2 regions of the Pseudomonas leptonychotis genome follow, and region 2 is predicted to be linked to the other one. Evidence: predicted binding sites of a transcription regulator. Region 2 holds the regulator's gene; the other holds the start of a gene.
What was found. The regulator LexA, encoded in region 2, represses DNA repair genes until DNA is damaged. The targets are predictions, from matches to a motif close to CTGTNTNNNNANACAG.

Region 1 (15,305 bases), on a different contig from region 2:
TAAACCGTACTTGCTTACGGGTCATTCCCGGACGCAACTGGTCTATCATGTCCTGCGTGACGACATTGCCCTGTTGGATGTCGATTTTATAAACCCCGGGGAATGAACAACCGGCGAGTGCGAGTAGCCCCGTAAGGGTGAGGCTGGTCAGCAGGAGTTTGGTTTTTTGCATCGGTGGGCGACTTCCACTATCTTGGCTGGGCAATATAACCCCGGATCATACCCGCAATAAAGGAAGCTGCGAAGCCGCTTCCGTGAGAAAGCAGACCATGGTTGAAAATAGCGAACTACGCAAGGCTGGCCTGAAAGTGACCCTGCCACGGGTCAAGATACTGCAAATGCTCGACTCTGCCGGTCAGCGTCACATGAGCGCCGAGGATGTCTACAAGGCACTGATGGAGGCGGGCGATGACGTGGGTTTGGCGACTGTCTACCGTGTATTAACCCAGTTTGAGGCGGCCGGTTTGGTGGTTCGTCACAACTTCGATGGCGGTCATGCGGTCTTCGAGTTGGCGGACAGCGGCCATCACGACCATATGGTTTGTGTCGATTCCGGTGAAGTGATCGAGTTCTTCGATGCCGAGATTGAAAAACGCCAGAAAGAAATCGTCAAAGAGCACGGTTTTGAGTTGGTTGATCACAATCTTGTGCTGTATGTACGCAAGAAAACCTGATTGACGCAGGCATGACAAAGGCGACCCCAGGGTCGCCTTTGTGCTTTCTGCGGCTTTTAAATCAGGCTTGAGCGCTGCCGACCATCTGGCGCGCGTGGGCAAGTGATTCTTCGGTCAAATCGACACCGCCAAGCATGCGCGCGATTTCCTCAACCCGTTGCGTCGAGCTGAGTTTGCTGACTGCGGTGCGTGTGGCGTCGCTTTCACGCACTTTGTGTACGAACAGATGCTGATGGCCTTGGGCAGCAACTTGCGGCAAGTGAGTAACGGTCAAAACCTGGCCGCGTTCGCCGAGACGGCGTAGCAGCTGCCCGACCACTTCGGCGGTGGGGCCGCCGATGCCGACATCGACCTCATCGAAGACCAGGGTAGGTACGCGCGAGGTTTGCGCGGTGATGACCTGAATCGCCAGGCTGATACGCGACAGTTCGCCACCCGAGGCGACCTTGGCCAGGGCTTTCAGCGGTTGGCCAGGGTTGGCGCTGACCAGAAACTCCAACTGTTCTAGGCCATTGGGGTGTGGTTCGCTGTTGCTGTTGGCACTGAGCTTGATATTGAAGCGCCCGCCCGGCATGCCGAGGGTCTGCATCTCCACTTCTACCGCACTGGCCAGTTGGCCAGCGGCGTTATTGCGCAGGGTGCTGAGTTCCGTCGCTTTGTCTTGGTAGTGGCGCGCGAAGGCCGCCAGCTCGTCTGTCAGGCGTTCAGCGGCCTGGTCGTCGGCATTCAGGCTTTCCAGTTCTTCGAACAACTGCTGCTGCCTGGCGCCCAGTTCACTGGGCTGTATGCGGTGCTTGCGCGCCAGGGTGTAAATCGCATCCAAGCGCTCTTCCATCTGTCGTAGGCGCTCGGGGTCGGCGTCGAAATGATCGAGAAAGCGATTCAGTTCGCCAACGGCTTCTTCGACCTGAATCTGCGCACTGGCCAGCAGGTTAGTGGCCTCGCTGAGCGCCCCTGGCTGACCCTGAAAGGCACCGAGACGGTTGAGGCTGTTGGTGAGTGCGGACAGCACGTTGCCAGCGTCATTCTCGCTGCATTGCTCAATGACCAGACGGCAGGCGCTGAGCAGACTTTCGGCGTTGGTCAGATTTTTGTGTTCCAGCTCAAGCTGTTCCAGTTCATTTTCGCCAAGGGCCAGATTATCCAACTCCTCAAGTTGATAGCTGAGCAGCTGATGACGGGCGCGCTGCTCGTCGCCGATGCTGGATACACGCTCCAGCTCATTCTTGGTTTGCTTCCAGCGCTGTGCGGCGAGTTGCACTTGGCGCGCCAGTTCCTGGCTGCCGGCATATTCATCGAGCAGACGGCGGTGGGTCTCCGGCTTTAGCAATGATTGGTGTTCATGCTGGTTATGGATGTCGATCAACAGTTCACCCAGGGCTTTGAGGTCGCCTTGGGGGCAGGGTGAACCGTTGATATAACCCCGCGAGCGGCCTTCGGCAGTTATCACGCGGCGCAGGATGCACGGGCCGTCGTTTTCTAGGTCGCGCTCCGCCAGCCAGGCGCGGGCCTCGGCAATGTTGCTCAGGTCGAAGCTGGCGAGGATGTCCGCTTTGTCTGCACCGGGGCGCACCACGCCGCTGTCGGCGCGATCACCCAGGGTCAGGCCGAGGGCGTCGAGCATGATGGATTTGCCTGCGCCGGTTTCGCCGCTGATCACGCTCATGCCGGCGTCTAGCTCTAGGTCAAGGTGTTCAACAATGGCGTAGTTGTGTACGGACAGGTGCACCAGCATGGTGAGGGCCTCCCAAGTTCATGTCTGGTTATTTATACAGTGTTTTTTTGTGGGCTGACAATCCATCTGCTGTCCTTGAAAGCATATTTTTTGCCCCCATATACCGGTCAAGCACGTGAGTTGAGGCTCGCGTCGAATTTTAAGAGGAGAGACGCATGGCTGACGAACAGACCCTGGATACGCAGAACCCCGATGTACAAACAGCGGCTGAAGCCGCTGCGGGCGATGACTTAGTTGCTCGCGTGCAAGCGCTGGAAGAGCAACTGGCCGCTGCGCAGGATCAATCGCTGCGTGTGGCTGCCGATCTGCAGAACGTGCGCCGTCGCGCCGAGCAAGATGTAGAAAAAGCGCACAAATTTGCGCTGGAGCGATTCGCCAATGACTTGCTGCCGGTGGTGGACAGTCTGGAGCGCGGCCTTGAGCTATCCAGTCCGGATGACGAAGCAATCAAAGCGGTGCGTGAGGGCATGGAGCTGACGCTCAAGTTGTTCCACGACACCCTTAAGCGTTTCCAGTTGGATGCTATCGACCCGCACGGTGCGCCGTTCAATGCCGAGCATCACCAGGCCATGGCAATGCAGGAAAGCACTAGCGTCGAGCCTAATAGCGTGCTCAAGGTGTTCCAGAAGGGCTACATGCTCAACGGCCGCTTGTTGCGCCCCGCCATGGTGGTGGTCAGCAAGGCTCCGGTGGAAGCGCCACCCTCGATTGATGAGCAGGCTTGAAATTCACCGAGCCGCCCCCATTAAACAGTCAAGCGTTTTAGTGCTACCGCAGCTGTCAATAAACAGCAGCGGGATTATCAAAGTTTCGGGAGAGTAAAGATGGGCAAAATTATCGGTATCGACCTGGGGACCACTAACTCCTGCGTCTCCGTTCTAGAAAACGGCAAAGCCAAAGTTATTGAAAACGCCGAAGGTGCACGCACCACGCCGTCGATCATTGCCTACGCCAATGATGGCGAGATTCTGGTCGGTCAGTCGGCCAAGCGCCAAGCAGTGACCAATCCGCACAACACGCTGTACGCGGTAAAGCGTCTGATCGGTCGTCGTTTTGACGAAGAAGTCGTGCAGAAAGACATCCAGATGGTGCCTTACAAGATTTCCAAGGCAGATAACGGCGATGCTTGGGTTGAAGTGAACGGCCAGAAAATGTCACCGCCACAGATCTCGGCTGAAATTCTGAAAAAGATGAAGAAGACCGCCGAAGACTACCTCGGTGAAGCGGTGACCGAAGCGGTGATTACCGTTCCGGCTTACTTCAACGACAGCCAGCGTCAGGCCACTAAAGATGCCGGCCGTATTGCTGGTCTGGACGTTAAGCGCATCATCAACGAGCCAACCGCAGCCGCACTGGCTTACGGTATGGACAAGGCCAAGGGCGATCACACCGTGATCGTTTATGACCTGGGTGGCGGTACGTTCGACGTTTCCGTAATTGAAATCGCTGAAGTCGACGGTGAGCACCAGTTCGAAGTGTTGGCCACTAACGGCGACACTTTCCTCGGCGGTGAAGACTTCGATATTCGTCTGATCGACTACCTCGTTGACGAATTCAAGAAAGAAAGCGGCATGAACCTTAAGGGTGACCCGCTGGCGATGCAGCGCCTGAAAGAAGCCGCTGAGAAAGCCAAGATCGAACTGTCTTCGAGCAATTCGACCGATGTGAACCTGCCATACATCACAGCAGACGCCAGCGGTCCTAAGCACTTGAACGTAAAAATCTCCCGCGCCAAGCTTGAAGCGCTGGTAGAAGACCTGGTTCAGCGCACCATCGAACCTTGCCGCATCGCATTGAAAGACTCTGGTATCGACGTTGGCGCGATCAACGACGTGATCCTGGTCGGCGGTCAGACCCGTATGCCGTTGGTGCAGAAGCTGGTCACCGAGTTCTTCGGTAAAGAAGCGCGTAAAGACGTTAACCCGGACGAAGCCGTGGCCATGGGTGCCGCTATCCAAGGCGCAGTACTCTCGGGTGATGTGAAAGACGTGCTGCTGCTCGACGTTAGCCCGCTGACCCTCGGTATCGAAACCATGGGCGGCGTGATGACCGCGCTGATCGAGAAGAACACCACGATTCCAACCAAGAAATCGCAAGTGTTCTCGACTGCCGACGACAACCAAGGCGCTGTGACTATTCACGTGCTGCAGGGCGAGCGTAAGCAGGCCAGCGGTAACAAGTCGCTGGGCAAGTTCGACTTGGCTGAGATTCCGCCAGCACCGCGTGGCGTACCGCAGATCGAAGTGACCTTCGACATCGACGCTAACGGCATCCTGCACGTTGGCGCGAAAGACAAGGCCACCGGCAAGACTCAGTCCATCGTGATCAAGGCCAACTCCGGTCTCTCCGAGGAAGAAATCGAGCAGATGGTGCGTGACGCCGAGGTTAATGCCGAGGAAGACCGCAAGTTCGAAGAGCTGGCTACTGCGCGTAACCAGGGCGACCAACTGGTACACGCCACTCGCAAGATGATCACTGAAGCAGGCGACAAAGCCACTGCTGATGAGAAGGCAGCCATCGAAACTGCGCTGAGCGCACTGGAAGTGGCGGTTAAAGGCGACGACAAGGCTGATATCGAAGCCAAGATGACCGCGCTGTCCGAAGTCACTGCTCCGCTGGCGCAGAAGATGTATGCCGAGCAGCCGCAGCCAGGTGCTGCTGAGCAAGGCGCTGAGCAAGCTCAGGACGCAGGTGATGATGTAGTCGACGCTGAGTTCGAAGAAGTTAAAGACAACAAGTAAGCGCAAGCTTATGCCGTTCTGGCCGGGCGTGGCGCGAGTTGCGCCCGGCATGATTCGCCGCGCGGGAGCTTGCTCCCGCGTTGGCGTGTCTGGAGTAGACGATTTTAAGGTGTTGAAGACTTATGGCTAAACGTGACTTTTATGAGGTGCTCGGTGTTGAGCGCGGTGTCAGTGAGGCGGAGCTGAAAAAGGCTTATCGCCGCCTGGCCATGAAGCATCACCCGGACCGCAATCCCGACGACAAAGCCTCGGAAGAGAAGTTTAAGGAAGCCAACGAGGCTTACGAAGTGCTGTCCGATGCGGCCAAACGTTCGGCGTACGATCAATACGGCCACGCCGGTGTTGATCCGCAAATGGGTGGCGGCGGTGGCGGCCCAGGCGGGGCGAATTTCTCCGACATCTTCGGTGATGTATTCAGTGACTTCTTTGGTGGCCAGCGTGGCGGCCAGCGTGGTGGCGCGCAGCGTGGCAGCGACCTGCGTTATACCTTGGAGTTGGATCTGGAGGAGGCTGTGCGCGGCACCACGGTGACCATTCGCGTACCGACGCTGGTCAACTGCAAGCCATGCGATGGCTCGGGTGCGAAAAAAGGCACGGCGCCAGTCACCTGCACCACCTGTGGCGGTATTGGCCAGGTGCGCATGCAGCAAGGCTTCTTCTCGGTGCAGCAAACCTGCCCACGCTGCCATGGCAGCGGCAAGATGATCACTGACCCGTGCGGCTCGTGCCATGGTCAGGGGCGTGTGGAAGAAAGCAAAACCCTGTCGGTGAAAGTGCCAGCGGGCGTTGATACCGGTGACCGCATCCGTCTGACCGGGGAGGGCGAGGCGGGTGCGATGGGTGGCCCTGCGGGCGATCTGTACGTTGTGGTGAATGTGCGCGAGCATGCGATCTTCCAGCGCGACGGTAAGCACCTGTATTGCGAAGTACCGATCAGCTTTGCTGATGCAGGCCTGGGTGGCGAACTGGAAGTGCCAACCCTGGACGGTCGGGTCAAACTGAAAATCCCTGAAGGCACCCAGACCGGCAAGATGTTCCGTTTGCGCGGCAAGGGCGTGGCCCCGGTGCGCGGTGGTGGTGCGGGCGATCTGATGTGCAAGGTGGCGGTGGAAACCCCGGTCAATCTTGATAAGCGTCAGCGCGAGCTGTTGGACGAGTTCCGCAAAACCCTGGAGGGCAATAGCTCGCACTCGCCGAAGGCCAATGGCTGGTTCGAGGGTGTTAAGCGCTTCTTTGGCGACCTGTAACCTCGGGCGGCAAGTTGTGCGGTGCGGCTGAGTTGGCACCCCACAACTTGTGGCTTGCAGTTTGGAGTTAAGTTCTATGCAACGTATTGCAGTGATGGGCGCCGCTGGGCGCATGGGTAAAACCCTGATCGAGGCCGTGCAATTGGCCGATGGCGCGCAGCTGAGTGCGGCGGTTGATCGTGCTGACAGTAGCCTGGTCGGTGCGGATGTCGGTGAGCTGGTCGCGCAGGGCAAGATCGGCGTCAACCTGGTCGGTGATCTGAGCGCGGTGCTCGATCAGTTCGATGTGCTGATCGACTTTACCCATCCTTCGGTCACCCTGAAAAACTTGGAAGTCTGCCGTCAGGCCGGTAAGGCCATGATCATTGGCACCACCGGTTTTTCGCCAGAAGAAAAGCAGCTGCTGGCCGATGCCGGCAAGCAGATTCCGATCGTGTTTGCCGCCAACTTCAGCGTTGGCGTCAATCTGTGCCTGAAATTGCTGGATACCGCCGCGCGCGTGTTGGGTGATGACGTGGATATCGAAATCATCGAAGCGCACCACCGCCACAAGGTCGATGCGCCTTCCGGTACTGCGCTGCGCATGGGTGAAGTCGTGGCCAATGCGCTGGGGCGAGATCTGCACAAGGTCGCCGTCTATGGGCGCGAAGGCCAGACCGGTGCGCGCGAGCGCGAAACCATCGGGTTTGCCACTGTGCGCGCCGGCGATGTGGTCGGTGATCACACTGTGCTGTTCGCTGCCGATGGTGAGCGGGTGGAGATTACACATAAAGCTTCGAGCCGTATGACCTTTGCCAAAGGCGCAGTGCGCGCGGCGTTGTGGCTGCATAAGCGCGAGCCAGGGCTGTATGACATGCAAGACGTTCTGGGGCTCAACTGAGGCATTCTGTCGCAGTAGTGGCTTTTGCCTGGGTCTTAGTCGCACCGGTGGTGGACCAAAAAGGCAGTTTCCTGTAAGCTTTCTGCTTTAGTGTGTCCACTAAAGTTGCGCAGAATGAATCAGATAAAAAAGCGGGGTGACGGTGCATACGTCATCCCGCTTTTTTACAATCTGCGTTTGCTTCACGATTTGATCTTCGGAGGTTTTCTTGAGTAAGCCAGCCCTTAAACCTGCCATTTTGGCTCTTGCTGATGGCAGTATTTTTCGTGGCGAGGCCATCGGTGCCGATGGCCAGACTATTGGTGAGGTGGTTTTTAACACCGCCATGACCGGCTATCAGGAAATCCTTACCGATCCTTCCTATGCCCAACAGCTCGTTACCCTGACCTATCCGCATATCGGCAACACCGGCACCACGCCGGAAGATGCTGAGTCCAATCGTGTATGGGCCGCCGGGCTGATCATTCGTGACCTGCCGCTGACCTCCAGCAACTGGCGTAACAAGCAACCGCTGGATGAATACCTGAAAGAGAGCGGTACCGTCGCCATCGCCGGCATCGATACCCGTCGCCTGACCCGCATTCTGCGTGAGAAGGGCTCGCAGAACGGCTGCATCCTCGTAGGCGACGACGCTACCGAAGAAAAAGCCCTGGAATTGGCGCGTAGCTTCCCTGGCCTGAAAGGCATGGATCTGGCCAAGGTGGTCAGCTGCACCGAGCGTTACGAGTGGCGCTCTAATGTGTGGAATCTAGAAACCGACAGCCATCCAGAAGTCCCGGCTAATGAGCTGAAGTATCACGTGGTCGCTTACGATTACGGTGTTAAGTGGAACATCCTGCGCATGCTGGTTGAGCGTGGTTGCCGTTTGACTGTGGTACCGGCGCAAACTCCGGCGAACGACGTGTTGGCACTCAATCCCGATGGTGTGTTCCTGTCCAACGGCCCGGGCGATCCTGAGCCGTGCGATTACGCCATCCAAGCGATCAAAGACGTGCTGGAAACCGACATCCCGGTATTTGGCATCTGCCTCGGCCACCAGTTGCTGGCCCTGGCTTCTGGTGCCAAGACCCTGAAAATGGGCCACGGTCACCATGGTGCTAACCACCCAGTACAAGACCTGAAAACCGGTGTGGTGATGATCACCAGTCAGAACCACGGTTTTGCCGTGGATGAAGACAGCCTGCCGAGCAATCTGCGCGCGATCCATAAGTCGCTGTTCGATGGCTCCCTGCAGGGCATCGAGCGCACTGACAAGGATGCTTTCAGCTTCCAGGGGCACCCTGAAGCGAGCCCCGGCCCAGCCGATGTGGCCCCGCTGTTTGACCGCTTTATCGAAACCATGGCCAAGCGCCGCTAAACCTCGCCGACTGACCCAAGGATTCGAGTAACCGCTATGCCAAAACGTACAGATATTAAAAGCATCCTGATCCTCGGCGCTGGCCCGATCGTTATCGGCCAGGCCTGCGAGTTCGACTACTCCGGTGCTCAAGCGTGTAAAGCCCTGAAAGAAGAGGGCTACCGCGTCATCCTGGTGAACTCCAACCCAGCCACCATCATGACTGACCCGGCCATGGCCGACGCCACCTACATCGAGCCGATCAAGTGGTCCACCGTGGCCAAGATCATCGAGAAGGAGCGTCCAGACGCCCTGCTGCCGACCATGGGTGGCCAGACCGCACTGAACTGCGCACTGGACCTGGAAAAGCACGGCGTGCTGGAAAAGTTTGGCGTCGAGATGATCGGTGCTAACGCCGACACCATCGACAAAGCCGAAGACCGTTCGCGCTTCGACAAGGCGATGAAAGACATCGGTTTGGCCTGCCCGGTTTCCGGTATCGCGCACAACATGGAAGAAGCCTACGGCGTGCTGGATAAGGTTGGCTTCCCCTGCATCATCCGGCCGTCCTTCACCATGGGCGGCACCGGCGGCGGCATCGCTTACAACCGCGAAGAATTCGAAGAAATCTGCGCCCGCGGTATCGACCTGTCGCCGACCAGCGAGCTGCTGATCGACGAATCGTTGATCGGCTGGAAAGAGTACGAGATGGAAGTGGTCCGCGACAAAAAGGACAACTGCATCATCGTCTGCGCCATCGAAAATTTCGACCCGATGGGCGTGCACACCGGTGATTCGATCACCGTAGCGCCCGCGCAGACCCTGACGGACAAGGAATACCAGATCCTGCGTAACGCCTCCTTGGCGGTACTGCGTGAGATCGGCGTGGAAACCGGCGGCTCCAACGTGCAGTTCGGCATCTGCCCGAATACTGGCCGCATGGTGGTGATCGAGATGAACCCGCGCGTGTCGCGTTCCTCGGCACTGGCCTCCAAAGCTACCGGCTTCCCGATCGCCAAGATCGCCGCCAAGCTGGCTGTCGGTTACACCCTCGATGAGCTCTCCAACGACATCACCGGCGGCCGCACCCCGGCTTCGTTCGAGCCGGCCATCGACTACGTTGTGACCAAAATCCCGCGTTTCGCCTTCGAGAAGTTCCCTAAAGCCGACGCGCGCCTGACCACCCAGATGAAGTCGGTGGGTGAAGTCATGGCCATCGGCCGCACCTTCCAGGAGTCCCTGCAGAAAGCGCTGCGTGGCTTGGAGGTAGGCGTTTCAGGCCTCGATCCGATGCTCGATCTGGCTGATCCCGAAGTCGAAAGCACCCTGCGTCGCGAGCTCACCGTGCCCAGCGCCGACCGCATCTGGTACATCGGCGATGCTTTCCGTGCGGGCAAGACCGTGGCAGAAGTCTTCGAGCTGACCAATATCGATGAATGGTTCTTGGTGCAGATCGAAGACCTGATCAAAGACGAAGAGCGGATCAAGACGCTGGCCCTGTCCAGCATCGACCGTGACTCGATGTACAAGCTCAAGCGCAAAGGCTTCTCCGATATTCGCCTGGCCAAGCTGCTGGGTGTGACCGAGAAAACCCTGCGCAGCCAGCGCCATAAGCTCAAGGTGCTGCCGGTGTACAAGCGCGTTGACACCTGCGCCGCCGAGTTCGCTACCGACACCGCCTACATGTACTCGACCTATGAGGAAGAGTGCGAGGCCAATCCGTCGAGCCGCGACAAGATCATGATCCTTGGCGGTGGCCCTAACCGTATCGGTCAGGGTATCGAGTTCGATTATTGCTGTGTGCATGCGGCGCTGGCACTGCGTGAAGATGGTTATGAAACCATCATGGTCAACTGCAACCCGGAAACCGTCTCGACCGACTACGACATCTCTGATCGTCTGTATTTCGAGCCGGTGACCCTGGAAGACGTACTGGAAATCGTCCGTGTCGAGCAGCCGAAAGGTGTGATCGTGCAATACGGCGGTCAGACGCCATTGAAGATTTGCCGCGCCTTGGAAGAAGCAGGCGTGCCGATTATCGGTACTTCGCCTGACGCGATCGATCGTGCCGAAGACCGTGAGCGCTTCCAGCAGATGGTGCAGCGCCTTGGTCTGCGTCAGCCTGCCAACGCCACCGCGCGTAGCGAAGACGAAGCGCTGGCGCATTCGAAAGTGATTGGTTATCCGTTGGTGGTGCGTCCGTCCTATGTGCTGGGCGGTCGTGCGATGGAGATTGTCTACCAAGAAGACGAGCTCAAGCGTTATATGCGCGAAGCGGTAAAAGTGTCGAATGACAGCCCGGTGCTGCTCGACCACTTCCTCAACTGCGCCATCGAAGTCGATATCGACGCGGTGTGCGATGGCGAGACCGTGGTAATCGGCGCGATCATGCAGCACATCGAGCAGGCAGGTGTGCACTCCGGCGACTCGGCGTGCTCACTGCCGCCATACTCGCTGCCGGCGCATATCCAGGATGAGATCCGCGATCAGGTCAAGAAAATGGCCTTGGAGCTGGGTGTAGTTGGTCTGATGAACGTGCAGATGGCTGTGCAGGGCGAGGACATCTTCGTCATCGAAGTGAACCCGCGCGCCTCGCGTACCGTGCCGTTCGTCTCCAAGTGCGTCGGTGTCTCCTTGGCCAAAGTGGCTGCCCGTGTGATGGCGGGCAAGTCGCTGGCTGAAGCCGGTTACGCCAAAGAGATCATCCCGCCGTATTTCAGCGTTAAAGAAGCGGTGTTCCCGTTCGCTAAATTCCCGGGTGTTGACCCAATCCTTGGCCCGGAAATGAAGTCCACCGGTGAAGTCATGGGCGTGGGTGATACCTTCGGCGAAGCCTTCGCTAAAGCCCAGTCGGGAGCCAGCGAAATTCTGCCGAACACCGGTTGCGCCTTTATCAGTGTGCGTGAAGACGACAAGCCGGAAGCCGTGCAAGTCGCTCGCGATCTGGTCGCGCTGGGCTTCGAAGTGGTGGCCACCGCAGGCACCGCTAAAGTGATCGAGGCCGCTGGCTTGCCCGTACGCCGGGTTAACAAGGTGACCGAGGGTCGTCCGCACGTGGTCGACATGATCAAGAATGACGAAGTCACCCTGATCATTAATACCACCGAAGGTCGTCAGTCCATCGCCGACTCCTACTCCATTCGTCGTAACGCCCTGCAGCACAAGATCTATTGCACCACCACCATTGCGGCGGGGCAGGCGATCTGTGAAGCGCTCAAATTTGGTCCAGAAAAGACCGTGCGCCGGCTGCAGGATCTGCATGCAGGAATCAAGCATGACTAAATACCCTATGACCGTTCAGGGTGCTCGCGCCCTGGAAGAAGAACACGCGCACCTGACTAAGGTGCTGCGGCCCAAGCTCAGCCAAGAAATTGGTACTGCGCGCGAGCTCGGTGACCTCAAGGAAAACGCCGAATACCACGCTGCTCGTGAGCAGCAGGGGATGGTCGAGGCACGTATCCGTGATATCGAAGGCCGCATGCAGAATGCGGTGATTATTGATGTCACCACCATCGAGCACACTGGCAAGGTGATTTTCGGCACGACTGTAGAAATCGCCAACTGCGAAACCGATGAAAGCGTGACGTATCAGATCGTTGGTGAGGATGAAGCGAACATCAAGCAGCGCAAGCTGTCGGTTGGGTCGCCCATCGCGCGTGCTTTGATCGGCAAGGCAGAAGGGGATGTGGTTATCGTGCAGACCCCAGGCGGCCCGATCGAATACGAAATAGTCGAGGTTCGTCATATCTAAGCCAGGCTCGCGTGATGCTGGCGCAATCAGTTGGTTGTTGGCTCAGACTCTCTGGGTCGGCGGCCTCTGGTTGTTGCATTTTTTGATAATGCCGGCGATATCCAAGGTCGGGCTGGCGTCGCTGCTGGTTGAAGAGCTTGGCGACACGTTGCGGCCGCTGCTGGTCGGTTTGGCGGCTGTTTGTGCGTGCGTGCAGGTGCTGGTGTTGATTCGAGCCGAGCGTTTGGTCAGCCTGGTGCGCGATATGCGCGGGCAATTGCTGCTGGTCGTGATAGCAATGGCAGTCAGTTACTTTGGCGTGCGCCAATGGCTACCCACAGCCGGGTTATGGCAGATGTTCAGCTACCTAGTGATGGCGTTCTGCGGGTTGTTACTGGTCTTGCAACCGGTACCTGACCGCTTCAGGCCTAAGGTCTGATCGCACAGGCTTTTGTGTACGGTAGGATGTTTGCGAAGGCGCTGTGTGCGCCTCGCAGTGGCGGCGGGATCAGGCGTGATGGCGGTGAACGTTGGACAGGTTCTTGTTCACTTTCGGATTTTTGCGATAGATCAACGCCATTTTGCCAATTACCTGGACGAGATCGGCATTGCCGGCTTTGCACAGTTCGTTAATGGCGGCTAGGCGGCTTTCGCGCTCAGTGATGCGCAGTTGTACTTTAATCAGCTCGTGGTCGCTCAGTGCGCGCTCCAGCTCAGCCTGTACGCCTTCGGTCAAACCATTGTCAGCCACGATCAACACAGGTTTGAGGTGGTGGCCAATGGATTTGAATTGTTTCTTCTGCTCTTGAGTGAGCGGCATAATCTGATTCCTGCATTTAATCTGGTAAAAACGACGGTTAGTTTACCCGAGCGCCTTCGGGGTCGCCCAGATATTCATGCGTTACACATACCGAGGTATTGCGTGGCCCGTACCAAGAGCAGTCAAGGTTGGCTGAGAGAGCATTTCAACGACCCCTACGTCAAAATGGCGCAGAAGGATGGCTATCGTTCGCGCGCCAGCTACAAGCTCCTAGAGATCCAAGAGAAGGATCGCATCCTCCGGCCTGGCATGACGGTAGTCGATCTGGGGTCAGCGCCCGGTGGCTGGTCACAGGTCACCAGTCGGGTGATTGGTGATAAAGGCACGCTGATAGCCTCCGACATCCTTGAGATGGACAGTATCCCGGATGTGACTTTCATTCAGGGTGACTTTACCGAGGATGCAGTGTTCGAGCAGTTGCTTGAGGCGATCGGGGGGCGTCCGGTGGACCTTGTTATTTCAGATATGGCCCCCAATATGAGTGGTGTAAGGGAGTCGGATCAGCCGCGTGCGATGTACCTGTGCGAATTGGCGCTGGATTTGTCGACGCGGGTTCTGCGTCCCGGTGGTGATTTTCTGATCAAGATCTTCCAGGGCGAAGGCTTTGCTGAATACCACAAGCAAGTGCGCCAGTTGTTCGACAAGGTGCAGATGCGCAAGCCGCTGTCTTCACGTGATCGTTCGCGTGAGCAATATATGTTGGCGCGTGGTTTTCGCGGCCAGCCCGAGGCCTGAGCCTGTGCTGGGTGTACTGCCGAACAAATAAAGGGTTACAGACGGCGCCTGCCAGGGGTGGGCGTTGTGTAGTAAGTTAGATCAGTACATAACTGGTCGTCATGCGAAGCGCGCTTCAGCAAGGGGCCTGCTTCAGAGGGTAGCTAATTGAACGACATGGCAAAGAATCTGGTCCTGTGGCTGATCATCGCCGCCGTCTTGGTGACGGTGATGAATAATTTTTCCAGCCCGAGTGAGTCCAACAAACTCAATTATTCGCAGTTTATCCAGCAGGTTCAGGATGGCGGCGTTAAGCGTGTGACGGTTGATGGTTTCATCATCAGCGGCACGCGCAGCGATGGCTCGTCATTTGAGACCGTGCGCCCGGCGATTCAGGATAACGGTCTGATCAAGGACCTGATGGACAATAACGTCGAGATCGTCGGCAAGCAGCCTGAGCAGCAGAGCATCTGGACTCAGTTGCTGGTTGCCAGCTTCCCGATCCTGGTGATTATCGCGGTGTTCATGTTCTTTATGCGCCAGATGCAAGGTGGCGCAGGCGGTAAAGGCGGGCCGATGAGTTTCGGCAAGAGTAAGGCGCGTTTGCTGTCGGAAGATCAGGTTAAAACCACTTTTGCTGACGTCGCCGGGTGTGACGAGGCCAAAGAAGAAGTCAGCGAGCTGGTTGAGTTTCTGCGCGACCCAGGCAAGTTTCAGCGCCTGGGTGGTCGTATTCCACGCGGCGTGCTGATGGTTGGTTCGCCTGGTACCGGTAAAACATTGCTGGCCAAAGCCGTTGCCGGTGAAGCCAAGGTTCCGTTCTTTACCATTTCCGGTTCGGATTTCGTCGAGATGTTCGTCGGTGTCGGTGCATCTCGTGTGCGTGACATGTTCGAGCAGGCCAAGAAACACGCGCCATGCATCATCTTTATCGACGAAATCGATGCCGTTGGTCGCCATCGTGGCGCAGGCATGGGCGGTGGTCATGATGAGCGTGAGCAGACACTCAACCAGTTGCTGGTGGAGATGGATGGCTTTGAAGCGAACGACGGCATCATCGTGATTGCCGCTACCAACCGTCCAGACGTACTTGACCCAGCTCTGTTGCGTCCAGGGCGTTTCGACCGTCAGGTTGTGGTGGGTTTGCCGGACATTCGTGGTCGCGAGCAAATCCTCAAGGTCCATATGCGCAAAGTGCCAATGGGCGAAGATGTCGCGCCGGGTGTGATCGCGCGTGGTACGCCGGGCTTCTCCGGTGCCGACTTGGCGAACTTGGTCAATGAAGCCTCTTTGTTTGCTGCGCGCTCCGGTAAGCGTGTGGTTGAGATGAAGGAATTCGAGCTGGCCAAAGACAAGATCATGATGGGTGCCGAGCGCAAGACCATGGTCATGTCGGATAAGGAAAAGCTCAATACCGCCTTCCACGAA
Region 2 (15,305 bases):
ATTTTCAACACCTGCTCGACTTTATCTTCGTGCAACCGCCCTACCTGCCGGAATCGCTCAAAGGCTATTTTGCCGAGCAAGCCATCGCCAATAGCGCACATTACGACCAGGTGTTTGCCCACTTGGTCGGGCGCTATATTCCGCTGGAGCCGGAGTTACCGAAGATCCAGGCACCCACGCTGATCATCTGGGGCGCAGAAGACCGAGTACTGCATGTATCAAGCATTGAAGTGATGCAACCTCTGCTGCGCAAGCCACACGTGGTGATCCTGCCTGACACCGGGCATGCGCCGATGATTGAGCGCCCGGAGTTGACGGCACACCACTACCGCGCCTTTCTCCAGGCCGCACAGAACTAACGAAACGACCCAGCATAAAAAAACCCGCTCAATGAGCGGGTTTTTTCTGGGCGGGGGAACCGGTTAAACCAGTTTTTCCAGCTCAGGTACAGCGTCAAACAGATCAGCCACCAGACCGTAATCGGCCACCTGGAAGATCGGCGCTTCTTCGTCCTTGTTGATCGCAACGATCACCTTGGAGTCTTTCATGCCGGCCAAGTGCTGGATCGCGCCGGAGATACCGACGGCGATGTACAGCTGTGGAGCAACGATCTTGCCGGTCTGACCGACCTGCATATCGTTCGGTACGAAACCTGCGTCGACTGCGGCGCGCGAAGCACCTACAGCCGCGCCCAGCTTGTCGGCCAGGGCGTACAGGTGCTTGAAGTTGTCACCGTTTTGCATGCCACGGCCGCCGGAAACGACGATCTTGGCAGCAGTCAGTTCAGGACGGTCGGACTTGGCCAGCTCTTCACCGACAAAAGCCGATTTACCAGCGTCAGTTGCGCCGCCGACTGCTTCAACGGCAGCAGAACCACCTTCAGCAGCAACCGGATCAAAACCCGTGCTACGCACAGTGATCACTTTCACGGCAGCCGAAGACTGCACAGTAGCGATGGCGTTACCGGCGTAGATCGGACGCTTGAAAGTGTCAGCGCTTTCAACAGCGATGATTTCCGAGATCTGATCAACGTCCAGCGCAGCGGCAACGCGCGGCAGGATGTTCTTACCGTTGCTGGTAGCAGCAGCCAGGATGTGGCTGTAGCCCTTGCCCAGCTCGGCAATCAATGGCGCAACGTTTTCCGGCAACTGGTGAGCAAAAGCAGCGTCGTCAGCAACCAGCACCTTGGCCACGCCAGCAATTTTGCCAGCAGCTTCGGCGGCTGCGCCGCATGCGGCACCGGCAACCAGAACGTGGATGTCGCCGCCGATCTTCGCAGCAGCTGCCACGGTGTTCAGCGTGGCAGGAGCCAGGGCGGCATTGGTGTGTTCAGCGATAACCAGGATAGTCATTTAGATTACCTTCGCCTCGTTCTTCAGTTTCTCGACCAGTTCAGCCACGGACTTGACCTTGATACCAGCGCTGCGAGTAGCAGGCGCTTCGACTTTCAGGGTCTTGACGGTGGAAGCAGTGGAAACACCCAGGTCAGCCGGGGTAACGCTTTCCAGCGGCTTCTTCTTGGCCTTCATGATGTTCGGCAGCGACGCGTAGCGCGGCTCGTTGAGGCGCAGATCGGTGGTCACGATAGCCGGTAAGCTCAACGCAACAGTCTGCAGACCGCCGTCGATTTCGCGGGTTACGTTAACCTTGTCGCCAGCCACTTCAACCTTGGAGGCGAAGGTGCCCTGGCCAAAGCCAGTCAGCGCGCCCAGCATTTGCCCGGTTTGGTTGTTGTCGCTATCGATGGCCTGTTTGCCCATGATCACCAACTGCGGTTGCTCTTTGTCGACCACTGCCTTAAGCAGTTTGGCCACAGCCAGGGAGTTCAGCTCATCGCTGGACTCAACCAGAATGGCGCGATCAGCACCCAGCGCCAGCGCGGTACGCAACTGCTCTTGAGCAGTGGCCGGGCCGATGGTGACGACAACGATTTCGCTCGCCACGCCTTTTTCTTTCAGACGTACAGCTTCTTCCACGGCGATTTCGCAGAAGGGGTTCATCGACATCTTGACGTTGGCAAGATCAACGCCGCTGTTGTCCGCTTTGACGCGAACTTTGACGTTGTAGTCGACCACTCGTTTGACAGCTACAAGAACCTTCATGGATTCCTCGTTACTCTCCGGTGAATAAGAATGTCGCCAGAAGCGAACATGGCGGGAACAGCAGGCCGGCCGGAACCGGGAGTCGGCCAATAACGGCAGACATAAAACCGCCCACATCTTGACCGCACGACCTAGACTGGTCAATACAACGGAGCGGCCAATCGTCAGCGATGTAGTAAGATTCTAACAGCCCTACAGAAAATTCAAACAAACGTTTGTATTGGCCCATTCGAAGGGTCTGGATATAATGCGCCAGCATCGCTCACGGAACGAGCTCGATCGCCAAATAAAATTAGAGAGCCCTGAGTAGGAGATAGCCTGTGGAACGCGAATTTATGGAATTCGACGTCGTCATCGTCGGCGCCGGCCCAGCTGGTTTGTCCGCCGCCTGCCGACTGAAGCAGAAAGCCGCCGAAGCCGGCAAAGAAATCAGCGTCTGCGTGGTCGAAAAAGGCTCCGAAGTCGGCGCACACATTCTGTCCGGCGCGGTGTTCGAACCACGTGCATTGAACGAACTGTTCCCTGACTGGAAAGAGCTCGGCGCACCGCTGAATACCCCGGTCAAGCGCGATGACATCTACGTACTGACCAGTGCGGAAAAATCTACTCGGGTGCCCGACCTGTTTGTGCCCAAGACCATGCACAACGAAGGCAACTACATTATCTCGCTGGGTAACCTGTGCCGCTGGCTGGCTCAGCAGGCAGAGAATCTCGGTGTAGAAATCTACCCTGGCTTCGCCGCTCAGGAAGCGCTGATCAACGAAGCAGGCGCGGTCTACGGCATTCTCACCGGTGACCTCGGCGTCGACCGTGAAGGCAACCCGAAAGAGGGTTATTACACCCCTGGCATGGAACTGCGTGCCAAATACACCCTATTCGCAGAAGGCTGCCGTGGCCACATCGGCAAGCAACTAATCAAACAATACAACCTCGACTCCGAAGCCGACGCCCAGCATTACGGCATTGGCATCAAGGAAATCTGGGACATCGACCCCGCTAAACACGAACAAGGCCTGGTCGTTCACACTGCCGGCTGGCCGCTGGATATCGTTGCCAGTGAAAACACCGGCGGCTCCTTCCTCTACCACCTGGAAAATAACCAGGTAGTAGTCGGCCTGATTGTCGATCTGTCTTACAGCAACCCGCATCTTTCGCCGTTTGATGAATTCCAGCGCTACAAGCATCACCCGGTGATTGCCCAGTACCTGGAAGGCGGCAAGCGCGTTTCTTATGGCGCCCGCGCCATTTGCAAGGGCGGCCTCAACTCGCTGCCGAAGATGGTCTTCAACGGTGGCGCCCTCATCGGTTGCGACCTTGGCACCCTGAACTTCGCCAAGATCAAGGGCAGCCACACCGCCATGAAATCCGGCATGCTCGCTGCCGACGCCGTGGCTGACGCACTGTTTGCTGGCAAAGAAGGCGGTGATCAGCTGACTGGCTACGTAGACGCATTCAAGGCCAGCTGGCTGTACGACGAGCTGTTCCGCAGCCGTAACTTCGGCCCGGCACTGCACAAGTTTGGCCCGCTGATCGGTGGTGGTATCAACTGGCTCGACCAGAACATCTTCGGTGGCAAGATTCCTTTCACCCTGCATGACACCAAGCCGGATTACGCGTGCTTGAAGCTAGCTGCAGACGCGCCGAAAATCAGCTACCCGAAACCCGACGGCAAGCTCAGCTTCGACAAGCTCAGCTCGGTATTCCTCTCCAACACCAACCATGAAGAGGAACAACCCTGCCACCTGAAGCTCACCGACCCGAGCATTCCGCTGGACAAAAACCTGCCGATGTACGACGAACCGGCACAGCGTTACTGCCCGGCCGGCGTATACGAAATCGTGACCAAGGAAGACGGCGAGAAGAAATTCCAGATCAACGCGCAGAACTGCGTGCACTGCAAAACCTGTGACATCAAGGACCCTGCCCAGAACATCAACTGGGTCGCCCCTGAAGGCACAGGCGGGCCTAACTACCCCAACATGTAAGAACCGCCTCGTATCGCTGCGCGTCGGCGAGAAAAGCTCTTAAAGCACGGAAAAGGCTCTCTCGGGAGCCTTTTTTATTTACATTGTCCCGTCCTGAATAAGGTTTACACCTTTATGTCCTTTTTCAGGAGAGTTCCATGACAGAAGGTGAACGACGCAGTCAGCGAGATTATTCGTTGGCTTTTAAACTGGCGATTGTCGATCAGGTCGAAAAAGGCGAACTTAGCTACAAAGCAGCTCAAGACCGCTATGGCATCCAGGGACGATCAACCGTGTTGGTTTGGTTGCGCAAGCATGGTCGTCAAGATTGGAGCCAAGGCGCCTCCATCCGAGCTGGCAGGAGCCGTGTCATGACCGGCCCCAAGTTACCGCTGACTCCCGAGCAGCGCATCAAAGAGCTGGAGCAGCGGCTCGAAGTGGCGACACAGAAAGCCCAGCTTTTCGAAGCCGTGGTGGATGTATTGAAGACCGACTACGGTGTCTCGATCGTAAAAAAGCGACCCGGCAAGTCCTCACGCATAGACACGTCGAAGGGCTAACTATTGGCAGGGCTTGCCAGTTCATGGGGATTAGTCGTCAGGCTCACTACAAACGCAATCGAGCGATTGACGGTAGGACAGATGAAGCAGAAAGCGTCGCGCGGTACGTTCGCCACATTCGGATGCGCCAGCCGCGAGTGGGCACCCGCAAACTGCATTATCTTCTGCATCAACAATCGAACCCTGAGCTGAAAGTAGGCCGTGATCGACTCCTCAGCATCTTGGCCGAGCATCGTCTACTGGTGCTGCCCAAGAGGGCATACCACAAAACCACGCAGAGTTTTCATCGCTTTTATCGGCACCCCAACCTGCTCAAGGAAGGGCCTGGACAGGTGATTGCAACAGCCTCCGAAGATGTCTGGGTGGCCGACATCACGTATCTCCCCGGGCAGCGTGATCCGTTGTATTTGAGCCTGGTTACAGACGCGTTCTCACGCAAAATAGTGGGTCATCACGTGCACCAAAGTCTGCATGCAGACTCCGTTGCTAAAGCCTTCACGGCGGCGTTACGTACACGGCGTAAAGCAGTTCGCTGATTCATCACTCAGATCGTGGGATCCAGTACTGCTCAGCGCTGTACCAAGCGTTGCTCCAACGCCATGAGGTGCGCTGCTCAATGACTGACGGCTATGACTGCTACCAGAATGCGCTGGCTGAGCGGGTGAATGGGATTTTGAAGATGGAGTTTTTGCCTGAGCGCTTTGAAAGCCTTGAACAGGCCCGACAGCTCGTTGGTGAGGCTGTGCATATCTATAACACCGAGCGACCCCATTTAGCCCTGAAATACAAAACGCCCGATGCAATGCATCGGGCGCTGTAGGCCTCACGGGCTAGCTGAAACGGTGTAAACCTATTTAAGGACTAGACACATCTCACTCAATTGGTAAGTACCCGCGCCAACACGGCCTTTACCGTACCCATACCCTCATCCAGCGCGCGCTCGATTTCGGCCATGGTAATCAGCGCGCGGGACTTGCCAGCAGCCGGGTTTACCACCAACGCCAGGCAGGCATAAGGCAGCGCCAGTTCACGGGCCAGCACCGCTTCAGGCATGCCGGTCATACCGACGATGTCGCAGCCATCGCGCTCCATTCGCGCGATCTCGGCAACGGTTTCCAGTCTCGGTCCCTGGGTGCAGCCGTACAAGCCGTGGCTGCTGAACGTACAGCGCTCAGCAGTCAGCGCACTGGCCAACTTGGTGCGCAGCCCAGCGTCATAAGGGTGGCTGAAATCGACGTGCGTAACGTGCTCCAACTCCCCTTCGAAATAAGTGTGCTCACGACCATAGGTGTAGTCGATGATCTGGTGCGGCAAGCAGAAGTGTCCGGTCCCCATAGCCGAGTGAATACCGCCCACCGCATTCACCGCGATAATCGCCTTGGCACCCGCCTCGCGCAACGCCCAGAGGTTGGCCCGGTAATTCACCTGATGCGGAGGGATACGATGGGGATGCCCGTGACGCGCCAGAAACAACACTTCACGACCGGCATAGTCGCCTCTGAGCACCGCCGCAGAAGGCGCGCCATAAGGCGTATCGATATGCAGCGCCGCCTTGATGGTAAGCCCATCCAATTTGGTCAGGCCGGTACCGCCGATAATCGCGTAAACCGTCATGTACTTATCCTCAATCGATTAATTGCGCGGCACGCAGGCTGCCAATCGCGGCCAGCCAACGTGGATCCTGCCGATACTCAACACCCGGATAAGCCTGCCGACGCATACGCGCCAGGCCCTTAGGCGGCAGCACCTTAAGCCGTTGCAAGGCAGTCAGAGCCAACTCTGCAGCAGCGCGGTCATTACACACCAAGCCCATGTCGCAGCCAGCTGACAACGCGGCCTCGATACGACAAGCAGCATCACCCACAACATGGGCGCCAGCCATGGACAGGTCATCGCTGAAAATAACCCCATCGAAGCCCAACTCTCCACGCAGGATTTCCTGCAACCAGCGTCGCGAGAATCCGGCCGGGCCAGCATCTACTTGCGGATAGATGACATGGGCCGGCATCACGGCGGCCAGCTGTTGACTCAACTGACGGAACGGCACGAGATCCGTCGCTCGAATCTCGTCCAAGCTACGCTCGTCTACCGGGATAGCGACATGGGAGTCGGCCTCAGCCCAGCCGTGGCCAGGGAAATGCTTGCCACAGGCCGCCATGCCCGCCGCGTTCATGCCTCGAATAAACGCACCGGCCAGCAAGGTGGCACGCTGTGCATCGCCCTCAAAAGCACGGCTGCCGACCACCGCACTGCGTTGATGATCGAGGTCCAGCACTGGTGCGAAACTCAAATCCAGCCCCACTGCCAATACCTCGGTGGCCATGAGCCAGCCGCACTGCTCAGCCAGGTGCTCGGCATTGGCGTTATCGGCCAACGCGCGCATCGCCGGCAAACGCACAAAGCCCTGGCGTAAACGCTGCACTCGGCCGCCTTCCTGATCCACCGCCAGCAGCAAATCGGGGCGCACAGCACGAATGGCTGCAGACAATTCACGCACCTGACGTGGGTCTTCGATATTGCGCGCAAACAGAATCAAACCACCAACCTGAGGCTGACGCAGGATCTGCCGATCCTCAGCGGTCAGCCATGTACCGGCGACATCCAGCATCAATGAACCGTGCATGGGTGAACTCACAATCAATCCTTAATAAAGAGGCGCAGCAGCCCAGACCGGGCAAGCAGCCTCATCAATCTGAACCGCACAGTGAACCGGCACCCGCGCAAATAGCGCCAACACGTCGCTGTTGCGCATGCGCACACAGCCGTGCGACAGCGCTACGCCCATGGGCTCACTGTCCGGCGTACCGTGTATGTAGATGTAGCGGCGGAAGGTATCGACCTGGCCCAAACGATTGCGCCCAGGCTCGCGACCACTCAACCAGAGGATGCGGCTGAGAACCCAGTCACGCCCGGGAAACTGTGCATGCAATTCAGGCGACCAGACTTCGCCGGTCCAGCGCCGCCCGCGTAGCACCGCTGCGCCTGGCAAGCCATCACCTATCTTCGCACGCACCTGATGCAAGCCTCTGGGCGTGCAGCCGGAACCATTTTGCTCGCCAGAACCATTAAGCGCGGTGGAGACAGGCAGACGCACTTGCAGCTGCCCATTGGCAAAGCCATACAGACACTGATCAGCGAGGGAGATATGGAGGAAATCGAGGACACTCATGGGCAGCTAGCTTAGCGGATAGCATCCACCAAGCCCACCCGAGCAAGTCAAACTTTACTAGGAATAACTGACGCTTTCGCACGTGGCCTGAGCTGGGCACTGGCCAACGCTTCGTCGGTCAGGCCGGTTTCCGAACGCATACCCGCAGCCAGGAACGGCACCATCAGGCGCATGACCTGCTCGAGCGAGGTACTCACACCAAAATCAGTTTCGGACATGGCCCGTAGCGCCTTGATCCCCGACATGCTGAACGCTGCAGCTCCCAGCATAAAGTGCACACGCCAAAACAACTCAAGCGGCGGAATACGCGGAGCGGCTTCATGCACCAACTGCATGTAACGACGGAACACCTTGCCGTAAACCTCTTCCAAATACTTGCGCAGGTGACCCTGACTCTGGCTAAACGCCAAACCCAGCAAGCGCATGAAGATTGAAAGATCGTTACCACTGCGCGGCTTTACCGCCAATGCCTGCTCGACCAGCAACTCAAGCAGTTCTTCCAGGCTAACTTTGCTTTCCGGCTTAGCCTGCCGGCGATCCAGCTCACGTTCCAGGCTTACGCAGAAAGGCCCGAGAAAGCGTGAAAAAACCGCCTGAATCAGGGCCTTCTTGGAGCCGAAATGATAGTTCACTGCGGCGAGATTGACTCCCGCCTTGCTGGTGATCAAACGCAGAGAGGTTTCAGCGAAACCCTTCTCCGCAAAAAGCTGCTCTGCCGCATCGAGAATGCGTTCAACGGTTTCCGACTGGGCCATGACTCTTTTCATCTGAACAAACACTTGTTTGAAACATACGTTTCAGCTGCCCGCCTTGTCAAGCCGGACAAACCATCTTGTGGCCGGGTAGTCACACACACCTGACTGAACACAGCCGTCCTAACTAGACGCCCAGTGGACACCGCAAGTAACAGTGCAGTGCAGCCAACCTAAAGAAGGTGAATTGAGTAGAGATCAGAACGCAAGGATTGCCAATCGTCGATCACTGTATATAATCCCAGTCACTGTACAAAAAAACAGAGCCGACCATGCTAAAACTAACGCCGCGCCAAGCTGAAATTCTCGCCTTCATCAAGCAATGCCTTGAAGACAACGGCTACCCGCCTACCCGTGCGGAGATCGCCTTGAAACTGGGGTTCAAATCACCCAATGCAGCGGAAGAACACCTCAAGGCCCTGGCTCGCAAGGGTGCAATCGAAATGACCCCGGGGGCTTCGCGCGGCATTCGCATTCCAGGTTTTGAACCTCACGCCGAGGAAGATGAAGGCCTGCCGGTGATTGGTCGCGTCGCCGCAGGCGCGCCGATTCTGGCGCAGCAACATATCGAAGAGTCTTGCAAGATCAATCCAGACTTCTTCCACCCCAAAGCCGATTACCTCTTGCGTGTACGTGGCATGAGCATGAAAGACATCGGCATCTTTGACGGTGACTTGCTAGCCGTACATACCACACGTGAGGCCCGGAACGGGCAGGTGGTAGTGGCACGCATTGATGATGAAGTCACGGTCAAACGCTTCAAGCGTGAAGGTAACAAAGTCTGGTTGATCGCCGAAAACCCGGAGTTCGCGCCGATCGAAGTAAACCTGGAAGAACAAGATTTGATTATTGAAGGCCTAAGCGTCGGTGTTATACGCCGCTAGCAGGGCATTAAAAAAGCAGGTGGGGCCTTTCTAACGCACTATCGATAACGCAGGCGGTTTGCTAACACCTGCTGGTGGAGGATCTATGCAGTTCCCGCAATCACTGGACCGTACACAACTGCCGCTGTTCGATGCGTTTATGGCCTCGACAGTGCCACCATTACTTGCCGATAGCAGCGAACTGCCTTGGCAGGATAGCGAGGGCGATGCATTCAGTGAGTTGTCGCTACGCGGCCCCGCAGGGCATTGCCTCAATCTACTTGCACCCATATTGCGTGAGCTCAGCGAGAACCACGACGAGCGCTGGCTGACCCTTGTAGCGCCGCCCTTAAGCCTGACTCAGAGCTGGCTTCGCGAGGCAGGCCTTAACCGCGAACGCATCCTGCTGCTGCACCCGCGCGGCAAGCAGAGCGCATTAGAATTAGCGCAACACGCTCTGAAACTGGGGCGTAGCCACACGGTCGTCAGCTGGCTGCATCCGCTTGAGCGCCACGCACGTCAACGCCTCGAGCACGCGGCCCGCCAAGGTACGGCGCAAAGCTTGAATATCAGCTTGGGATGATTAGTCACAGAGGCGCACAAGGATTGTGCGTGTCAGCCGTCAGATAGAGTCAATATTTGCTGTGAGAAGGGTCTGCGTAAGGGCAGTAGCATTTTAAAGCAGCACTCAGCCGAACTCTGCAATCAATGCAGAACCCGCGGCCCTTCTTCATGTTGAAAGTTATTTTCTGCCAAACGACCAGCCATCTGCACGCCTACGTTAAGCATGGCCTTGGCCACCTCGACATGCTGGCCCTGTAGGAACGCTTTGGCGTCGGCAGAAAAATCCAGCACCACTAACGACTCTTCATCCTCTGCTCGGCGCAAAGCAATGCGCCCATCAGGCAGTTCGACAATTTCTAGGAAGGATGTAGGCATTGGTTTAGCTCTCCACGTAAGACCACCATTGTAACAGCCGACCTAGGCTCCCCCTAGTCCGCCGGTCCAATCAGCGGCTTACCACTCGCTCAATGTTTCCCGAAAGCGCTGCGCTAGAGCCTTCAACTGCTGCCGCCACGTCTCCAAAGCCTGATGAGCTAGAGGCTCAACTTCTTCGTCGAGGCTGATCGCTGTGATTAGCGCTGTAGTCGGGTCAACTTTGCTTTTCTTGCCGGCTTGCGGTGGCTGAAAAAGCGCTGCATAGGCATTGAGCAACTCAGTTACCCAGCTACCGGGGGACTGCGCCAGCTCAACCAGCTCACCTAACTCCTGACTCGGCGCAGCGCTCAGCACCGCTGACGTGAGAAAGCTTTCAACGCGCGGGGCCGCACTGTCGGGCAAACGATAGTAACCAGCAATTTCATGGCACAACCCAAGCAGAGCACCATAAAGATGGAACAGCGCTGCTTCGCGCTCTGCCTGAATCAAAGCCAGCGCATTCATGCTTTGCGCTTGTTCGGCCTTACGCCAGGACTCCAGTGCCAAGCCTGCATAGAAAATTTTCTGATTGGTACGGGTATAGAGTTCATTGGCCATAGCGGCACCCTCCAAAACGGATCGAATAAACAAACGCGCGCCTGACAACAGGCGCGCTCAGCTCGATCAGCTGTTCTTATCTTCGACCTTCCACTTACCGCCATCAAAGAACGCACGCCAGCCGGACGGTTTTCCGTCGACTTCGGTCTGTACGTACTGCTCCTTGGTCTTACGGCTGTAACGAATTACTGCAGCGCGACCTTGAGGATCCTTCTTTGGTGCATCACAGAGAAAATGATACTTGGGATCAATTTCATCGCGGTGCGGAATAATCTCAACAACCAATGGCGCGCGCGTTTCGCGGTTCTTGGGGAATTGACTGGCCGCGAGGAACAGGCCAGATGCGCCATCACGCAGGATGTAGGTGTCGTTGACCTTCTCACACTTGAGCTCCGGCATTTTCACCGGATCCATCTTCGGTGGTGCCGCTTCGCCGCTCTTCAGCAGTTTGCGGGTATTCTTACACTCGCTGTTGGTGCAACCAAAGAACTTGCCGAAGCGCCCGGTTTTCAACTGCATCTGACTGCCGCACTTATCGCAATCCAGGCTCGGACCTTCATAGCCCTTAATGCGGTACTGGCCCTGCTCCACTTCATAACCTGGGCAATCCGGGTTATTGCCGCAAATATGCAACTTGCGGGTTTCATCGAGCAGGTAAGCATCCATGGCGGTCGAGCAGATCGGGCAACGATGCTTGCCCAACAACACCAGCGACTCAGACTCACCTTCGTCGTCAGCGGCAATCTCATCACCCGGCACCAGGTTGACGGTCGCCTTGCAGCGCTCTTTAGGCGGCAATGCATAACCCGAGCAACCCAGGAACACCCCCGTAGACGCCGTACGAATAGTCATTGGCCGCGCGCAATCGCGACAGGCTATATCAGTCAGCGTCGGCGTGTTAGCACGCATACCGCCATCACTATCACCTGCGACCTCAAGCTTCTTCTTGAAGTCACCGTAGAACTCGTCCAAGACGTTTTTCCACTCACGCTGCCCTTGGGCCACGTCGTCCAGGTGCTCTTCCATGCCAGCGGTAAAGCCGTAGTCCATCAGATTGGAGAAGCTCTCGGATAGGCGCTCGGTAACAATGTCGCCCATTTTTTCGGAGTAGAAACGGCGGTTATGCAGGGCCACGTAACCGCGATCCTGAATGGTGCCAATGATCGCTGCATAGGTCGACGGACGACCAATACCGCGCTTTTCCATTTCCTTGACCAAGCTGGCTTCAGAGTAGCGCGCCGGCGGTTTGGTGAAGTGCTGGCTCGGGTCGAGCTTGATCAGCTTGAGCGCCTCGCCCTGCCCCATGTCCGGCAACACATCGTCATCGCCTGGCTTACTCATTTGCGGCAATGCGCGGGTGTAACCGTCAAACTTGAGGATACGACCTTTAGCACGCAACTCGAACTGCGCGGCAGTCACGGTCACGGTGGTAGACAGGTATTCGGCTGGCGGCATTTGGCAGGCCACAAACTGACGCCAGATCAGCTCATACAGACGCTCGGCATCACGCTCCATACCGGACAACTGAGTCGGTTTGAGGTTGACGTCAGACGGACGAATCGCTTCGTGCGCCTCTTGCGCCCCTTCTTTACTGCTGTAGGCAATCGGATCGGCCGGCAGATACTTCTTGCCGAACTCGCCCTGGATAAAGTCGCGCACCATGCTCACGGCGTCAGCCGAGAGGTTGGTCGAATCAGTACGCATATAAGTGATGTAACCCGCCTCATAAAGACGCTGAGCCATCATCATGGTCTTCTTCACCCCAAAGCCCAGACGGTTACTCGCCGCCTGTTGCAGGGTGGAGGTAATAAAGGGGGCCGAGGGCTTGCTGCTGGTCGGCTTATCTTCACGCTTGCTGATGCTGTAGCTGGACGCTTTAAGCGTGTTCAGCGCAGCCATGGCCTGGGCTTCGTTCAATGGTTTGAACGCAGCACCGTTTTCGCGGGCCACTTCGAAGCGCACGTTGGCGCCTTTGGTAGTACCCAGGTCAGCGTGCACTTCCCAGTATTCTTCTGGGACGAAAGCGCGGATCTCTTTCTCGCGCTCGACCACCAGCTTCACGGCCACCGACTGCACACGACCGGCGGACAAGCCACGGGCAATCTTGGCCCACAGCAGTGGCGAAACCATATAACCCACGACGCGATCGAGAAAACGTCGCGCCTGCTGTGCGTTAACCCGATTGATATCCAGCTCGCCAGGCTTGGAAAACGCCTCTTGAATGGCCTTTTTGGTGATCTCGTTGAACACCACGCGCTTATAGCGACTGTCGTCACCACCAATGGATTCGCGCAGGTGCCAGGCAATGGCTTCCCCCTCGCGATCCAAGTCGGTTGCGAGATAGATGGTGTCGGCATCTTTAGCCAAACGGCGCAATTCCTCGACCACCTTCTCCTTGCCTGGAAGGATCTCGTACTTGGCTTTCCAGCCGTGTTCGGGATCGACCCCCATGCGCGCAAACAGCTGACGCTTGGCTTTCTCCTTGGGCGACAGCGCGGGCACTTCACCAGCTGCGGCCTTACCACGCTTAACGGGCTCTTTGGCGGTGCTTGCCGAGCCACTGGTGGGTAGGTCACGGATGTGGCCGATGCTCGACTTCACCACGTACTCGTTGCCCAAGTACTTGTTGATGGTCTTGGCCTTGGCCGGGGATTCCACGATGACCAGCGATTTGCCCATGGATTGGAAAATTCCTGAATTCGGTAAATAAATGCGGGAGGCGCTGTACTGCCTGCTAGCGCGGCACCGCTATATATAGTGGCGGTCCGGCCGAGGTCAAGCGCAGCTATGGCCCGGTGTCAGCTCAAGGCCGAGTAAACAGTGTGCTTTCAGCCTGAAGCAAAGCAAAGCGTGGAACCGTCTCGCCGTCCACTTCAACACTTTCACAGAACATCTCCAGCGGCCGCACCCAGAGGCCAAACTCGCCGTATAGCGCCTGATAGACCACCATCTGCTGCTCCGTCTCGGAGTGCTGGGCCACACCAAACACACGGTATTCAGGCCCTTTGTAATGACGGTAAAGGCCAGGCTGTAATTGCATGGGTGAATTCCTTGAAGATTTTCTGCTGATAAAAAATTTCCGGGATAAATCTCTTACGCAACCTTGCGGCGACCCGAAAAGTGGCTGCCATAAATGGCTGGCCAAAAACAAAAACCGGGGCACTTGGCCCCGGTTCTTCCATCTCTTACACCCTGTAAAGCTTAGAGGCGTTCGAAGACGGTGGTGATGCCTTGGCCGAGACCTACGCACATGGTCGACACACCGAAGGTGCCGCCATTCTGCCTCATCACGTTCAGCAGGGTACCGGAGATACGCGCCCCGGAACAACCGAACGGGTGACCCAGTGCGATTGCGCCGCCGTGCAGGTTGACCTTCTCTTCCATCTTATCGAGCACTTTCAGGTCCTTCAGCACAGGCAGGGCCTGGGCAGCGAAGGCTTCGTTGAGCTCGAAGAAGTCGATGTCATTGATGGACAAGCCAGCACGCTTAAGAGCTTTCTGAGTCGACGGTACTGGACCGTAACCCATAATTGCTGGATCAACACCGGCCACGGCCATGGCACGAACCACTGCCATTGGCTGAATGCCCAGATCCTGAGCGCGCTGGGCGCTCATGACGATCATGCAGGAAGCGCCGTCAGTGATCTGCGAGGACGTACCTGCAGTCACGGTGCCGCCTTTCGGGTTGAACGCAGGCTTCAGTGCAGCCAGGCTTGCCAGGGTGGTCTCCGGACGAATGGTTTCGTCGTAATCGAAGACTTTCAGGAAACCGTTCTCGTCGTAGCCTTGCATCGGGATGATTTCATCCTTGAACTTGCCTTCGACGGTGGCTTTCTGAGCCAGGCGATGCGAACGCTCACCGAACGCATCTTGCTGCTCGCGGCTGATGCCATGCATCTTGCCAAGCATTTCAGCGGTCAGACCCATCATGCCCGAGGCCTTGGCCGCGTACAGCGACAGGTGCGGGTTTGGATCGACGCCATGCATCATGCCAACGTGGCCCATGTGCTCCACACCGCCGATGACGAAAACGTCACCGTTGCCGGTCTGAATTGCCTGCACAGCTGTGTGCAACGCGCTCATGGACGAGCCGCACAGGCGGCTTACCGTCTGGCCAGCAGCGGTATGCGGGATCTGGGTCATCAGCGACGCCATGCGCGCGATGTTCCAGCCCTGCTCCAGGGTCTGGTTAACGCAGCCCCAGATCACGTCTTCCACTTCGGCCGGATCGACCTTGGTGTTACGCGCCAGCACGCCGCTGATCAGGTTGGCCGACATGCTCTCGGCACGGGTATTGCGATGCATGCCGCCCTTGGAACGACCCATCGGGGTACGACCGAAGTCGACGATGACTGCATC

Region 1: recN (DNA repair protein RecN) is a predicted target of LexA. The motif match lies at 2,434-2,449, and genes of this name have one in related genera.

What each region holds. Positions count from the first base shown of each region.
Region 1 is NZ_RFLV01000003.1:78,815-94,119, reverse strand. It holds gene D8779_RS14760 (outer membrane protein assembly factor BamE) at 1-172, opposite strand, end outside; gene fur (ferric iron uptake transcriptional regulator) at 270-674, shown strand; gene recN (DNA repair protein RecN) at 736-2,409, opposite strand; gene grpE (nucleotide exchange factor GrpE) at 2,565-3,134, shown strand; gene dnaK (molecular chaperone DnaK) at 3,234-5,150, shown strand; gene dnaJ (molecular chaperone DnaJ) at 5,273-6,397, shown strand; gene dapB (4-hydroxy-tetrahydrodipicolinate reductase) at 6,474-7,277, shown strand; gene carA (glutamine-hydrolyzing carbamoyl-phosphate synthase small subunit) at 7,486-8,634, shown strand; gene carB (carbamoyl-phosphate synthase large subunit) at 8,671-11,895, shown strand; gene greA (transcription elongation factor GreA) at 11,888-12,364, shown strand; gene D8779_RS14710 (DUF4149 domain-containing protein) at 12,402-12,782, shown strand; gene D8779_RS14705 (YhbY family RNA-binding protein) at 12,852-13,163, opposite strand; gene rlmE (23S rRNA (uridine(2552)-2'-O)-methyltransferase RlmE) at 13,266-13,898, shown strand; gene ftsH (ATP-dependent zinc metalloprotease FtsH) at 14,055-15,305, shown strand, end outside.
Region 2 is NZ_RFLV01000002.1:724,476-739,780, forward strand. It holds gene D8779_RS14005 (alpha/beta fold hydrolase) at 1-359, shown strand, start outside; gene D8779_RS14010 (electron transfer flavoprotein subunit alpha/FixB family protein) at 423-1,352, opposite strand; gene D8779_RS14015 (electron transfer flavoprotein subunit beta/FixA family protein) at 1,353-2,102, opposite strand; gene D8779_RS14020 (electron transfer flavoprotein-ubiquinone oxidoreductase) at 2,423-4,087, shown strand; partial or broken gene D8779_RS14025 (IS3 family transposase) at 4,225-5,446, shown strand; gene D8779_RS14030 (S-methyl-5'-thioinosine phosphorylase) at 5,503-6,240, opposite strand; gene nagZ (beta-N-acetylhexosaminidase) at 6,251-7,249, opposite strand; gene D8779_RS14040 (L,D-transpeptidase) at 7,271-7,795, opposite strand; gene D8779_RS14045 (TetR/AcrR family transcriptional regulator) at 7,843-8,550, opposite strand; gene lexA (transcriptional repressor LexA) at 8,820-9,431, shown strand; gene sulA (SOS-induced cell division inhibitor SulA) at 9,517-9,993, shown strand; gene D8779_RS14060 (hypothetical protein) at 10,116-10,349, opposite strand; gene D8779_RS14065 (DUF6586 family protein) at 10,428-10,946, opposite strand; gene topA (type I DNA topoisomerase) at 11,013-13,625, opposite strand; gene D8779_RS14075 (DUF1653 domain-containing protein) at 13,750-13,986, opposite strand; gene fadA (acetyl-CoA C-acyltransferase FadA) at 14,148-15,305, opposite strand, start outside.